Regions from separate parts of the Afipia sp. GW822-FHT04G07 genome, predicted to be linked through region 2. Evidence: predicted binding sites of a transcription regulator. Region 2 holds the regulator's gene; the other holds the start of a gene.

Region 1 (7,110 bases), 2.1 Mb from region 2:
TAGAGCCCATCCGGCGGCGCGACGGGGCCGCACGCGGCGCGGTCGCGCGCGTCCAGCGCGCTGCGCATATCCTTCGCCGTCCATTTGCCGTGCCCGACCCACACCAGAGAGCCGACCATCGAGCGCACCTGACTGTGCAGAAACGAGCGTGCAGAGGTGGTGATATTCACATTGTCGCCGTCACGTGTCACGTCGAGCGCATCGAGCGTCTTCTCCGGCGACTTCGCTTGACATTCGGTATCGCGGAACGTCGTGAAATCGTGCTTGCCGATCAGCACCTGCGCCGCCTCCTGCATCGCGCTCGCATCGAGCGGCCGCGCCACGCGCCACGCATGACCGGCGTTCAGCGCGAGATTGGCCCGGCGGTTGGCGATCCGGTAGATGTAGTGTCGCTTGGTCGCGGAGAAGCGCGCATCGAATGTCTCCGGCACGATCTCAGCCGACAGCACGCCGATGGGATGCGGCCGCAGATGCGCATTCAGCGCGTCGCGCACGCGGTCGGCTTTGTAGTCCTTCGCAAGATCGATATGTGCGACCTGCCCCAGCGCGTGCACGCCGGCGTCGGTGCGCCCGGCGCCGTTGACGCGCACGTCGCTGCCGGTCATCGCCTTCACGGCGATTTCGAGTGCACCCTGCACCGATGGACCGTTGTCCTGATACTGCCAGCCGCAGAACGGCGATCCGTCATATTCGATGAGGAGTTTGTAGCGGGGCATCAGCTCACACGCAGCGGCGGCTTGAGCGGCGTGCCGTTCAGAAACGCCTCGGCCCTCATCGGCGGCTTGCCGGCGCGCTGCAACTCCAGAATCCGGATCGCCCCGTCGCCGCAGGCAACGGTGAGCTTGTCGTCAAGCAGATCGCCCGGCGCGCCGGAGCCTTTCGCCAGTTCACAGCGCAGAACCTTGATCCGCACGGGCTCGCCCTCGAGCGCAATCTCGAACCACGCGCCGGGGAACGGCGACAGGCCGTGAATATGCCGCAGCACCGCGCGCGCGGGCTTCGTCCAGTCGATCCGCGCCTCGACCTTGTCGATTTTTGCTGCGTAGGTGACGCCCTGCTCGCTTTGCTTGGTCAGTTGCAGCCGCCCGCGCTCCAGCGCGCCGATCGCCCGCACCATCAGGTCCGCACCGAGCGGCGACAGCGCATCGTGCAGATCGCTGGCAGTCATCGCGTCGGTGATCGCAAGGCGCTCGGCCATCGCCACATCCCCGGTGTCGAGGCCGACATCCATCTTCATGACCATGACGCCGGACTCAGCGTCGTCCGCCATAATGGCGCGGTTGATCGGCGCGGCGCCGCGCCAGCGCGGCAGCAAGGATGCATGAAGATTGAAGCAGCCAAGCGGCGCTGCTTCCAGAATGGTTTTCGGCAGGATCATGCCGTAAGCGACGACCACGGCGGCGTCGGCGTTGTGCGAACGAAACTCCGCTTCGGCTTCCGGTGTCTTGAAAGATTTCGGCGTCAGCACCGGAACGCCGAGCTGCCGCGCAGCCTGCTCCACCGGCGTCGGCTGCAACTTCATGCCGCGCCCCGCCGGTTTGGCCTCGCGCGTATACACCGCCGCGATCTCATGGCCATGGGCCGCGAGCGCGAGCAGCGTCGGCACCGCGAAATCCGGCGTGCCCATGAAGATCAAACGAAGCGGCATTTACAAATCGCTTTCGGCGACTGGATTTATTTCGCCGCGAGCTTGGCGGCCTTGGTGAACTTCTTCATCACGCGGTCGCGCTTGAGCTTCGACAGGTAATCCACGAACAGCACGCCGTTGAGATGATCGATCTCATGCTGGATGCAGGTGGCATAAAGCCCGTCGGCATTTTCCTCGTGAATCTTGCCGTCGAGATCCATGAACCGCACGCGCACTTGCGCGGGCCGCTCGACCTCCTCGTAATATTCCGGGATCGACAGACAGCCTTCTTCATAGACCGAGAGTTCTTCCGACGCCGACAGAATCTCCGGATTGATGAAGATGCGCGGGTTGGTCTCGCCTTCCTTCTTGGACAGATCCATCGTGATCATCCGCAGCGGCTGCGCGACCTGGATCGCGGCAAGGCCGATGCCCGGCGCCTCGTACATGGTCTCGAACATGTCGTCGGCGAGCGCGCGGATTTGCGGCGTGATTTTCTCAATGGGCTTGGAGACGAGCCGAAGCTGCGTATCCGGCAGGATGATGATGTCGCGAAGTGCCATGCTGCGCGATGTAATGGGAGCGCCCGCCGGGGTCAAACCTCTTGTTGGGCCAAGCGCTTGAGCGGCGGCGATGGGCTGTTAACCGGCGATTAACCATAAAAATCAGGGACTTGTTAACCGAAAATGTTCCCTATTCGTTCGCATTTGCCGCCGAATCGCGCTACAAGGGCGGCATGAACGAGATCCTTTTCAGTGTCGGCGATGTGCCGGTTCGCATGAGCGCCGCCCTCATCGCCTTCGGCGTGCTGGCGCTGCTGCTGCTTTTGACCATCGCCATCGTGATCGCGCGCTCCGGCCGCAAAGGGGCCGAGGCCGCCATGGCGCAGGCCGTGCGCGCCGACGAGCTTGAAGAGCGGCTGTCCGAAGTGCTGCGGATGCAGAGCGAATCCACCGGCCGCGTCCATGAGATGGGACAGGCGCTGGTGGGGCGGCAGGCGGAGATGTCGCGCGCCGTCAACGAACGGCTGGATTCGGTGACCCACAAGGTCGGCCAGTCGATGGAGCAGACCACGCGCAATACGATGGATTCGCTCCGCGTGCTGCACGAGCGCCTCGGCATCATCGACAACGCGCACAAAAACCTCACCGATCTCACCTCGCAGGTGACGACGCTGCGCGACGTGCTCGCCAACAAGCAGTCGCGCGGCGCATTCGGCCAGGCTCGGATGGAAGCCATCGTGCAGGACGGGATGCCGAAGGGCTCCTACGCATTCCAGCACACGCTCTCCAACAACAAGCGGCCGGACTGCGTGATATTCCTCCCGGACCAGCGGCCGCTGTGCGTCGACGCGAAGTTTCCGCTTGAGGCCGTGACCGCGCTGCGCGACGCGCGCAGCGACGAGGAGAAAAAAGTCGCCACGCAGCGGCTGCGGCAGGACGTGATGAAGCACGTCACCGACATCGCGGACAAATATCTGATCCCCGGCGAGACGCAGGACACCGCGCTGATGTTCGTCCCGTCGGAATCGGTCTACGCGGAAATCCACGACGGCTTCGACGACGTGATCCAGAAGGCCTATCGCGCACGGATCGTGCTGGTGTCGCCGTCACTGCTGATGCTGGCGATCCAGGTGATGCAGCAGATCCTGAAGGACGCGCGGATGCGCGACGCCGCCGATCTGATCCGCACTGAAGTGATGCACATGTCGGACGATCTCGCGCGCCTGCGCGAGCGCGTCGTCAAGCTGCAGAAGGATTTCGGCAACGTGAATGAGGACGTTCGCCAGATCCTGATTTCCGCCGACAAGATTGAAAAACGCGCCGGGCGCATCGAGGAACTGGATTTCAGCAAATCCAGCGACCCGGCCGAAACGCCGCGTCTCGTCGCGCCCACCGGCAGCGATCTGTTTCCGCCCCACCCGCTGCGCAAATTGCAGGCGGGGGAATAAGGCTTGTCATTGCCGGGCTTGACCCGGCAATCCATCTTTTCATCGGTCTTGAAGATAGACCCCCGGATCAAGTCCAGGGGGTGACGCTCCGTGAATGTCGCAGGCACGGCGGCCCATAGTCATCCGAATCTGCTAACACCCCCTCATGACAACGCCTGACACAGCCCGCACGACCCCGCCTCCCCGCGCCGCGTGGCGCGAGGCGATGGCGGTCTATCTGCAACCGCGCGTGCTGATCGTGCTGTTTCTCGGGTTCTCGTCGGGGCTGCCGCTCGCGCTCTCCGGCTCGACACTGCTGGTCTGGATGCGCGAGTCCGGCGTCGATCTCGGCACCATCGGCCTGTTCGCCCTTGTCGGCACGCCTTACACGCTGAAATTCCTCTGGGCGCCGCTGGTGGACGCGCTGCATGTGCCGGTCCTGACACGGCTTCTCGGCCGGCGGCGCGGCTGGCTGGTGTTCGCGCAACTGCTGCTGATCGCGGCGATCCTGCTGCTGGCGCTGACCGATCCCGCGCGGTCGCCGTTCTATGTGGCGCTCGGCGCGCTGCTGGTGGCGGCGGCCTCCGCGACGCAGGACATCGTGGTCGATGCCTTCCGCGTCGAAAGCCTGCCTGAAAGCGAGCAGGCCGCCGGCATGGCGTCGTATGTCGCGGCCTATCGCGTCGGCATGCTGATCTCGACCGCGGGCGCGCTGTTTCTGGTCAGCGGGTTCGAGGCAACCGGGCAAACCAAATCCCACGCATGGATGTGGGGCTATATCGCAATGGCCGGCATGGTCGTAATCGGCATGATCGCGGCGCTCATTGCCACCGAACCAGAGCAATCCCGCAAGGCCGAGCAGGCCACCAGCGGCGACAGCGCCATCACGCGCGTCATGACCGCCGCCGTCGGTGCGTTCACCGAGTTCCTGACCCGCAAGGATGTCTGGGCGGTGCTGGCTTTCGTCATTCTCTACAAGTTCACCGATTCGTTTTCCGGCACCATGACCGCGCCGTTCGTGATCGATCTCGGCTTCACCCGCAACGACTACGCCGCCATCGTCAAGGGCGTAGGCCTCGCCGCAACATTGATCGGCGGTTTCGCCGGCGGCTTTCTCGCGCGCGTATGGTCGCTCGAAGCCTGCCTGTGGACCGGCGGCGTTCTTCAGGCCGTGTCGAATCTGGCGTTCGCCTGGCTCGCGTTCGTCGGGACCAACCAATGGGCGCTGGCGCTGGCGATCACGGTGGAGAATTTCACCGGCGCCATCGGCACGGTGATCTTCGTCGCCTATCTGTCGTCGCTCTGCCGCAGCCCGTTGCACACCGCGACCCAGTATGCGCTGCTTACAGCCTTTGCGGCGATTGGCCGGACTTATCTATCGGCAGGTGCGGGCTACGTCGCACAAGCCACCGGCTGGCCGATGTTCTTCGTGCTGAGCGTGCTGGTCGCGGTGCCAAGCCTGATCCTGCTGGCGTGGCTGCAACGCCGCGGTCATTTCGCGGCGTTGCGAGCCACCGCCTGAGGCGGCCCCATTCTGATGCGGATCAAGCCGCCTTCTTCTTTGCGGCCTTGCTGACCAGCGAACCAATCGGTCCAATCGTCTTGCCGACCATCTTTCTATAGCCCGCCGCGTTGAAATGCTTGTCGCCGCCGCCGACAACGAGTGCGGGATTCTGATGATCCGCGACATTGTAAACCGGCGGCCGGATTACATAGCTCTCAATTCCTCTTGCCCTCAACCGACTTACAATGCCCGCGACATGCGCCTGAACCTCCGCCATGCTTGCGCCGCGGCGGATATCGTTGATGCCAACCCAGATCACCACGACCCGCGTGCCGGAAGGGACAGCCGAGTCCAGGCGCCCCGCCAGCCCGGCGCTGGTGTCGCCGTTGATGCCGCCGTTGCTGACACTCACGTTGAGGCCCCGGGCGTTAAGCGCGACCTGAAGCTGGCTCGGATAATTCTCGGAGGTTGAAACGCCCTTGCCGTAGACATTGCTGTCGCCGATCACCGCGACCTGAACCTGCGCGAGCGCCGAATGAATGGCCGCCGGAGACAAAAAGACAAAGGCGGCAAGAACAAAGGAAACAAACAGATTTCGCTGCAATGACATGACCTGCCCCACAACTGATGCCTAAACCAGCAGACTAGGGCGGGCGCCTGAACACCGTCAAGCGCATCAATGCTTGGTGACAACACTCCACTTGGTGACGATGGCGTCGCTCAACTGACCGGCCGCCTGGGCGCAGGACAATTCATTCGCCTTCAGCGCGATGCTCTTTCCGATGAAGGGCTTGAGCGCCGCCGCTTCCGCGTCGCTGCTGGTCACGATCTGAAACGTTTCCGGGCCGGTTTCGAGATTGCACATGCCGGACGGCGCCGGCAGACGTCGCGGTTCGCTGGTGAGCTGATAGGTGATGACGCGCTTTTTCTTCGGGCCGGATCGCATCGCCGTCAGATTGCCCGACAGCACTTCGCCGGTGTTGATCGGCTTCGCCTTCTGCTGCGCAAGCGCGCCGGACGGCATAACCACGGCAAAACAACATGCAGCGAGGAGACCGGCCGTGCATGTTGCAAACCGGTTTACGAACAGACGTAGAATCATACCGCTTCCAATTCCGTGAATTTCAAATCGAGCCCGGAGTGATTTCAGAACAGCGTTCGCTGTCGCATGGCAGCGGATAGCGTCCCTTCGTCGAGGTAGTCAAGCTCCCCGCCAACAGGCACGCCGTGTGCCAGCCGTGTAACCTTGACGTTGGCGTCCTGTAACAAATCGGTGATGTAGTGCGCGGTGGTTTGGCCATCGACAGTGGCGTTCAAGGCAAGAATGATTTCCGTGACGCGCGGGTCGAGCGCGCGCGCAACCAGCGCGTCGATGGTCAGATCCTGCGGGCCGACGCCGTCGAGCGGCGACAGCGTCGCGCCGAGCACATGATAGAATCCGTTGGTGGCGTGCGCGCGTTCCAGCGCCCAGAGATCGGCAACATCCGCGACCACGACAATGATGGACGGATCGCGCCGCGTGTCGGTGCAGACCGTGCATGGATTTTTCGTGTCGATGTTGCCGCAGGTATTGCAGACCTGAATCGTGTCGATCGCCACCTGCAATGCCGACGCCAGCGGCGTCATCAGCGCTTCGCGCTTCTTGATCAGATGCAGCGCCGCGCGCCGCGCCGAGCGCGGGCCAAGCCCCGGCAACCGCGCCAGCAACTGGATCAGACGTTCGATCTCCGGACCTGCAACGGCAGTGGCCATAACTAACCGAGACCCAGCCCCGGAGGCAGGCCGAGGCCGCCGGTCAGCGCCTGCATCTTCTCCTGCATGGCGGCTTCGGCCTTGCGGCGCGCATCGTTGAGCGCGGTCACCAGCAGGTCTTCGAGTATCTCGCGCTCGTCAGCCTTCACCAGCGACGGATCGATCTTCACGGCCTTCACTTCGCCCTTGGCGGTCATGCGCACATTGACGAGACCGCCGCCGGACAGGCCTTCGACCTCGACGGTATCGAGTTCATCCTGCAACGCCTTCATCTTGGATTGAAGCTGCGCCGCCTGT
Region 2 (7,110 bases):
GAATCATGGCGGCGAAGCGCACCTCCGATCTCATTCCGCTCTGTCATCCGCTGGCGCTCTCGAAAGTCACTATCGACATCACGCCCGACACCAAGCTGCCCGGCTGCCGCGTGCGCGCGACGGTGAAGGTCAAGGGCCCCACCGGCGTGGAGATGGAAGCGCTGACCGCCGTGTCGGTGGCGTGTCTCACGATCTACGACATGGTGAAGGCCGTCGAGCGCGGCATTCATGTCGAAGGCGTTCGCCTCGTCGAGAAAAAGGGCGGCAAGTCCGGCCATTATCTCGCCGACTACTAGTGGTCCGGTTTTAACATTCGCACCCCGTTTCAGCAGGCCTTTATGCGAATGTTAAAACCAAAGGACCACTAGCAAATATAGACTTCGAGTGGAGTTTCGGATTTGACATTCGCTTTGCGTACTCGCTGCGGGGTGGAAGCGAATGTCAAATCCACTCCACTCGTAAGGAGCGTCCCATGGCGCTGATGCCGGTCGCCGAAGCCTATGCCGCCGTCCTCAAGGACGCAGCCGCGCTTCCCGAAGAAATGGCCGCGCTGAACGACGCGTTTCATCGCACGCTGTCCCGTGACATCGCAGCATTGCGCACCCAGCCGCCGGCCGACATGTCGGCGATGGACGGATATGCGGTTCGCGCCGCCGATGCTGTTTCGGGCGCACGCCTGAAAGTCATTGGCGAAGTCGCCGCCGGCCGCCCGTTCAATGCGACCGTCGGCGCGGAACAAGCCGCGCGCATTTTCACCGGCGGCGTGATCCCGGCCGGGACCGACGCCGTGATCATTCAGGAAGACACCGCGCGCGACGGCGACACCGTGATCGTGAACGAGGCCATCGCGGCGGGAAAAAACATCCGGCCGGCGGGCATCGATTTCCGCGAAGGCGAAACAGGGCTGCGGCGAGGATCGCTCCTGACCGATCGTGCGCTTGCGCTGGCCGCGAGCATGAATCATCCGCAACTGCCGGTGCATCGTCGCCCAAGAGTCGCGATCCTCGCGACCGGGGATGAACTGGTCGTGCCGGGCACAAAGCCCGCGCCGGGCCAGATCGTCCACAGCAACGTGTTCGCGCTGATCGCGCTCGCGCGCAACGAAGGCGCGGACCCCATCGATCTCGGCATCGCGCGCGATACACTCGAGTCGACAACCGACGCCATCCGGCGTGCGCGCGATCTCGGCGTCGATGTTCTTGTGACCACCGGCGGCGCTTCCGTCGGCGACCATGATCTCGTTCAGACTGCGCTGAAAGCCGAAGGCGTCGACATGGCTTTCTGGAAAATCGCGCTGCGGCCCGGAAAGCCGATGATGCACGGACGCCTCGGGCCGATGCGCGTGCTCGGCCTGCCCGGCAACCCGGTGTCATCCTATGTCTGCGCCTTCCTGTTTCTGGTGCCGCTCATCCGCGCGCTGTCGGGACGAACCCAGGTCGATCATGTCCTGGAGCGGGCCGTGCTGGGGCGCGAGCTGCCAGCCAACGACAAGCGGCAGGATCATCTGCGGGCAAGGGTTACAACCGGCGGCGACGGCGTGCCCGTCGCAACCTCGGTAGGCCCTCAGGACAGTTCTCTGGTGGGCAATCTGGCGGCGGCGGATGCGCTCATCGTCCGCCCACCCTTCGCACCAGCGGCCCCTGCCGGCTCGCCCTGCACGATCCTCCGGCTTCCCAACTAAAGCTCCCCGTCGTTGACGTGAAATTAAGGGGTTGCGGAACACATATGGAACAGATAGTGTTCGTTCATGATTTGTTTCGAGTGACTCGCAACTCCTGATTGGCCGTCCAACGGCCCGTATCCAGAGAGGCGCGGCATCGGAGCAAAGGCGATCGGGGACCAGATAGATGCTGACACGCAAACAATACGAGCTTCTGCGCTTTATCAACGAGCGGCTGAAGGAAGCTGGTGTTCCGCCCTCGTTCGACGAAATGAAGGACGCGCTGGACTTGCGCTCCAAGTCCGGCATCCACCGGCTGATCACGGCTCTTGAGGAACGCGGCTTCATCCGCAGGCTCGCCAACCGTGCCCGCGCGATTGAAGTCATCAAACTGCCGGAGCTTGGGAATTCGGGTGCCGGCGGCAACGGCCGTCGCGGCTTCACCCCCAGTGTCATCGAGGGCAACCTCGGCAAGGTCCGCAGCAGCGGCTCCGCCGGCCACGAGGACGATACGAACTTCCCGGTTTCCGTGCCGGTCATGGGACGGATCGCGGCCGGTACGCCCATCGAGGCGCTCCAGACCCGCAGCCACACCATCAGCCTGCCGCCCGACATGCTCGGGTCGGGCGAACACTACGCCCTCGAAGTGCGCGGCGATTCCATGATGGAAGCCGGTATTCTCGACGGCGACACCGTGCTGATCCAGCGCAACGACAGCGCCGACACTGGCGACATCGTGGTCGCGCTGATCGACGAGGAAGAAGCCACACTGAAGCGTTTCCGGCGACGCGGCGCATCCATTGCGCTTGAGCCTGCCAACTCGGCCTATGAAGTCCGGATCCTGCCGCCCAACCGCGTGCGCATTCAGGGCAAGCTGATCGGTCTGCTCCGGAAGTATTGAGCCTCGAGAATTAATCGTCCGGCTGGAGGTCGCTTTCGGCGGGCGTCGCATCGACGGAGCGCGCCGGGACATTCGGCCGAGACGCTGGAGCCTGTGGCTCATCCTCCGCAACTGCCGCAGACCAAGGGCGATCGACGCCGCGCGGCCTGATGGCTGTGACGGCATAGCCTTCGGCGGTCTTGCGCAAGGCGAGCGTCCCGCGCCTGCGCAGCGTGTCCTGATCCAGCACCGTGGCCGCGCAACCGGCCGGTGGTTGCCGCAACGTCACGATCACGGCGGCGCGCGCACAGTCGTCCGCGAAAGCTCCAGGTTTCAGCGTGAGAGCGACGGTGGCGCCGCCTTCCGCCTGCACCACGCATCCCGCATTGTCGCAGGACACACCATCTACCAGCGACGGATCGGCCGCCGTGCGGGTATCGGCATCGGCGGCGAGCCATTCGCGCGACAGGAAAGCATCCTTGCCGGTGCGCATCAGGCGCAGCCTGCCATCCTTGCCGCGTACCCCGACGGTGTGCCCATCGCCAGCCACGAGAATATCCGGCTGCGGTGTTGTCAGCGCCCACGCCGTTGCGAGCACGATCAGCCCCGCTCCTACCCAGCGCAGCGGCGTCCGCAACAGACCGAGCACGATGATGCCCGCGCTCATTACCGCCAATGGCCCGGTCCCGAACGCCGCAAGCCGCCCGATGGCGCCCGGCAATGCCGCGACCCATTGCGCCACCGCCATCATCCAGCCGATGCCGACATCCATCAGCCGCCAGAACACGCCGTCGAAGCCGAACGGCATGGCGAGCAGCCCCAACAATCCGGCCGGCATCACCAGCACCGAGACAACCGGCATCGCCGCGAGATTGGCCAGCACCCCGTAGGGCGTCACGCGATGAAAGTGAAATGCCGCGTAAGGCATCGTCGCAAATCCCGCGACCAGCGACGCCAGCGCCAGCATCGTGATCTCGCGGCCGCCCCACAACGCGGCGCGCGCCACCTGCGTATTGTCCGGCGACGCGAACAGGTTCGGCATCCCGAGTTGGACCAGCGCCACGAGTCCGAGCGTCGCCGCGAACGACATCTGGAAACTCGGATGCACCAGCGCCTCCGGTGCGATCAGCAGCACGATCATCGCCGCCACCGCAAGCGTGCGGAACGTGATGGCGCGGCGGTCCACCATCACCGCGATCAGCACCACCGCCGTCATGAAGAACGATCGTTGCGTCGCAACCTCCGCGCCCGACAACAGCAGATAGAACAACGCCGCGACGAAGGCCGCCGCCGCCGACCATTTCTTGATCGGGAACGTCACCGTTAATCCGGGAAACAGCGCGAGCAGCGCACGCACCGCGAAGAACACGACGCCCGCCACCACCGCCATGTGATAGCCGGAGATCGACAGCACATGGCCAAGCCCGGAGATAAACATGGCGTCGTTCACCGGCGTGGAAATCGCGTCGCGGCGTCCGGTGAGCAGCGCCGTTGCAATGGCGCGTGAATCGCCGGTGAGGACGCTGCGAATCCGCGCGTCGATTGCATCGCGCATCCCCTGCATCGTCGCGGCATAACGCAGATATGTGCCGCCGCTGCGCGGCGCCTCGATGGTCTTGATCGCGCCCATCGCGAATCCGGATGCGCCGATCCCGGCGAAATACATGTCGCGGCCAAAATCGTAACTGCCGGGGCGCAGCGGCGACAGCGGCGGCAGTAGCCGCGCCTTCAGCTCAACAAAACTGCCGACCGCAGGCGCAGTGCCTTTCTTGACCGACAGCCGCACACGTTCGAGTTTGATTTCGCTGCGCGGAGCTTCCATCTCTTCCACGCGCAGTACGAAGCGATCGGTGCGCTCGCGCTCATCGCGGGTTTCGACAAAGCCCTTCATCGTCACGGCGAACATCGGACGCGCCAGCACGCCATGCGCGACCCGGGCGGTCTTGAGCGCGGCCGTCGCGAAGCCCGCGGCGAGCGCGGCCAGCATTACCACCGCCGGAAACATCGGGTGCCTACGCGCGAGGAACGCGGCGATGCAGAGGACGGCTGCAGTCACGGCGGCAACGGACGCGACCGGCTCGCGATCCGCTGCGAAATACGCCGCGATTCCTGTGCCGAACGCGACCGGCACCCAGGGCAGCAACCGCCCCGGTCCCGCTTCGGCGCGCAACCAGCTTTTCAGGATACCGATCCACGACGACCAGAGACCCGCGCCGCTTTCGGCGGCTGAGCCGGCCTGCGCAGCACCCCGCGGCGGCCAGGTGGTCACCCGGCCTTGTGTGCGCCGCTGATCGTTGTCCCGGCTGGCCATCGCGCCGCCCCGCCCGCGCGTCCCCGCGATCGGATGCTACCTGACGGTGCATCAAAAGGGACAGCGGAACGGATGCAGAATGCGCGACTATATCTTCACGCTTCGGATGCAACCTTGGCCCAGGTGTCGCGCAATCCAACGGTGCGGTTGAACACCAGCTTGCCGGGCGTGGAGTCGCGGTCGCGGCAGAAGTATCCCTGCCGCTCGAACTGCATCGTGCCGGGATCGTTCGCGCCGGCCAGCGACGGTTCGACCATCGCCGTCACGACCTCGAGCGAGTCCGGATTGATCTGTGACGCGAAGTTGGCGGCGTCGGGCTGCTGCGCCGAGAACAGAAGATTGTAGAGCCTCACCTCAGCCGGCACTGCGTCCGACGCGGCGACCCAGTGGATCGTCCCCTTCACCTTGCGGCCGTCGGGCGCGTTGCCGCCCCGGGTTTCTGGGTCGTAGGTGCAGCGCAGTTCGATCACTTCGCCCGCGGCATTCTTGATGACGTCGCGGCAGGTGATGAAATAGCCGTAGCGCAGCCTCACCTCTTTGCCCGGTGCAAGCCGGAAAAACTTTTTTACCGGCGTTTCCATGAAGTCGTCGTGCTCGATGTAAATTTCACGCCCGAACGGAATCTGCCGCGATCCCAATGCCGGCACCTCCGGATGATTGACGGCGTCGAGATGTTCGACCTGCCCTTCCGGATAATTTTCGATCACCACCTTGAGCGGACGCAGCACGGCCATGCGGCGCGGCGCGCTCTTGTTGAGCGTCTCGCGGACCACGAAGTCGAACATGCCGATGTCCACGGTGCTGTTCGCCTTGGCGACACCGATCCGCTTCACGAATTCACGCAGCGCTTCCGCCGGCACGCCACGTCGCTGCAAACCCGCAAGCGTCGGCATGCGCGGATCGTCCCAGCCGGTGACATGCCCGCCACGCACCAGTTCCGTCAGCACGCGCTTGGACAGCAGCGTGTGGGTGACATTGAGACGCGCGAATTCGTACTGCCGCGGGCGCGACGGCACCGGAAGATTCTCGATGAACCAGTCGTAGAGCGGCCGATGATCGGCGAATTCCAGCGTGCAGATCGAATGGGTGACGTGCTCGATGGCGTCGGACTGGCCATGCGCGAAATCGTAGCTCGGATAGATTGTCCACGCCCCCCCGGTGCGCGGATGATGCGCGTGCAGGATGCGATAGAGCACGGGATCGCGCAGGTTGATGTTGCCTGACGTCATGTCGATCTTGGCGCGCAGTACGCGCGCGCCGTTCGGAAATTCGCCGGCGCGCATCCGCGTGAACAGGTCGAGATTTTCCGCAACGCTCCGCTCGCGGAACGGGCTGTTCTGTCCGGGCTCGGTCAGCGTGCCGCGCGTCAGCCGGATTTCCTCCTGCGACTGATCGTCGACATAGGCCTTCCCGGAGCGGATCAAATCCTGCGCCCAGCCATAAAGCTGCTCGAAATAGTCCGACGCGAAATGCAGGTGCGTGCCCCAGTCGAAGCCGAGCCAGCGCACGTCGCGCTCGATCGCATCGATGTATTCCTGTTCTTCCTTGGTCGGATTGGTGTCGTCGAAGCGCAGGCTGCAATGCCCGCCGAATTCCTCGGCAATTCCGAAGTTCAGGCAGATCGATTTCGCATGGCCGAGATGCAGGTATCCGTTCGGCTCCGGCGGAAAGCGCGTCACCACGCCGGCGTGCTTCCCGGCGGCAAGATCCGCAGCGACAATGTCGCGGATGAAGTCGCCGCCCGCGTCCGAACCCGATTCGTCAGTCATTGAAACCCTTTCAAGTTGGCGTCTATGTGCCAAATCCGGGCGGCCCCGCCAAGGCCAAATGGCGTTCCCGTGACCGGCGGCACCCGGCGAAAGTCCATTTAATTCGTCGCAATTCGCTTTGAGACACTGCGCCACCGGTGTGATACACGGCCCGCCAACACTTTCCCGAGGCTCCTGAACGCTGCCATGACCAAACCCGTCGTTACCCGCTTTGCGCCCTCACCGACCGGCTTCCTCCATATTGGCGGAGGACGCACCGCGCTGTTCAACTGGCTTTACGCACGCGGACGGGGCGGGAAGATGCTGCTGCGGATCGAGGATACCGACCGCGAGCGCTCCACTGAGCCTGCCATCGCCGCGATCATCGACGGCCTCAAATGGCTCGGCATCACATGGGACGGCGAGACGGTCTTTCAGTTTGCCCGCGCCGCGCGGCACCGCGAAATCGCCGAGCAGTTGCTCGCGGAGGGCAAGGCGTATCATTGCTACG

What was found. Region 2 encodes LexA, which represses DNA repair genes until DNA is damaged. Its sites were predicted from a motif close to TGTTCNNNNTGTGTTCNG; they were not measured.
Region 1: AC1RKJ_RS11365 (DNA recombination protein RmuC) is a predicted target of LexA. The motif match lies at 2,315-2,332, and genes of this name have one in related genera.

The regions. Positions count from the first base shown of each region.
Region 1 covers NZ_JBXAMP010000001.1:2,316,152-2,323,261, forward strand. Annotated here, with positions in the region: gene truA (tRNA pseudouridine(38-40) synthase TruA) at 1-716, opposite strand, end outside; gene fmt (methionyl-tRNA formyltransferase) at 716-1,648, opposite strand; gene def (peptide deformylase) at 1,675-2,190, opposite strand; gene AC1RKJ_RS11365 (DNA recombination protein RmuC) at 2,364-3,578, shown strand; gene AC1RKJ_RS11370 (AmpG family muropeptide MFS transporter) at 3,724-5,079, shown strand; gene AC1RKJ_RS11375 (GDSL-type esterase/lipase family protein) at 5,102-5,671, opposite strand; gene AC1RKJ_RS11380 (hypothetical protein) at 5,738-6,163, opposite strand; gene recR (recombination mediator RecR) at 6,208-6,813, opposite strand; gene AC1RKJ_RS11390 (YbaB/EbfC family nucleoid-associated protein) at 6,816-7,110, opposite strand, start outside.
Region 2 covers NZ_JBXAMP010000001.1:211,988-219,097, reverse strand. Annotated here, with positions in the region: gene moaC (cyclic pyranopterin monophosphate synthase MoaC) at 1-296, shown strand, start outside; gene AC1RKJ_RS01050 (molybdopterin molybdotransferase MoeA) at 473-1,681, shown strand; gene lexA (transcriptional repressor LexA) at 1,848-2,561, shown strand; gene AC1RKJ_RS01040 (ComEC/Rec2 family competence protein) at 2,572-4,851, opposite strand; gene AC1RKJ_RS01035 (glutamine--tRNA ligase/YqeY domain fusion protein) at 4,947-6,620, opposite strand; gene gltX (glutamate--tRNA ligase) at 6,807-7,110, shown strand, end outside.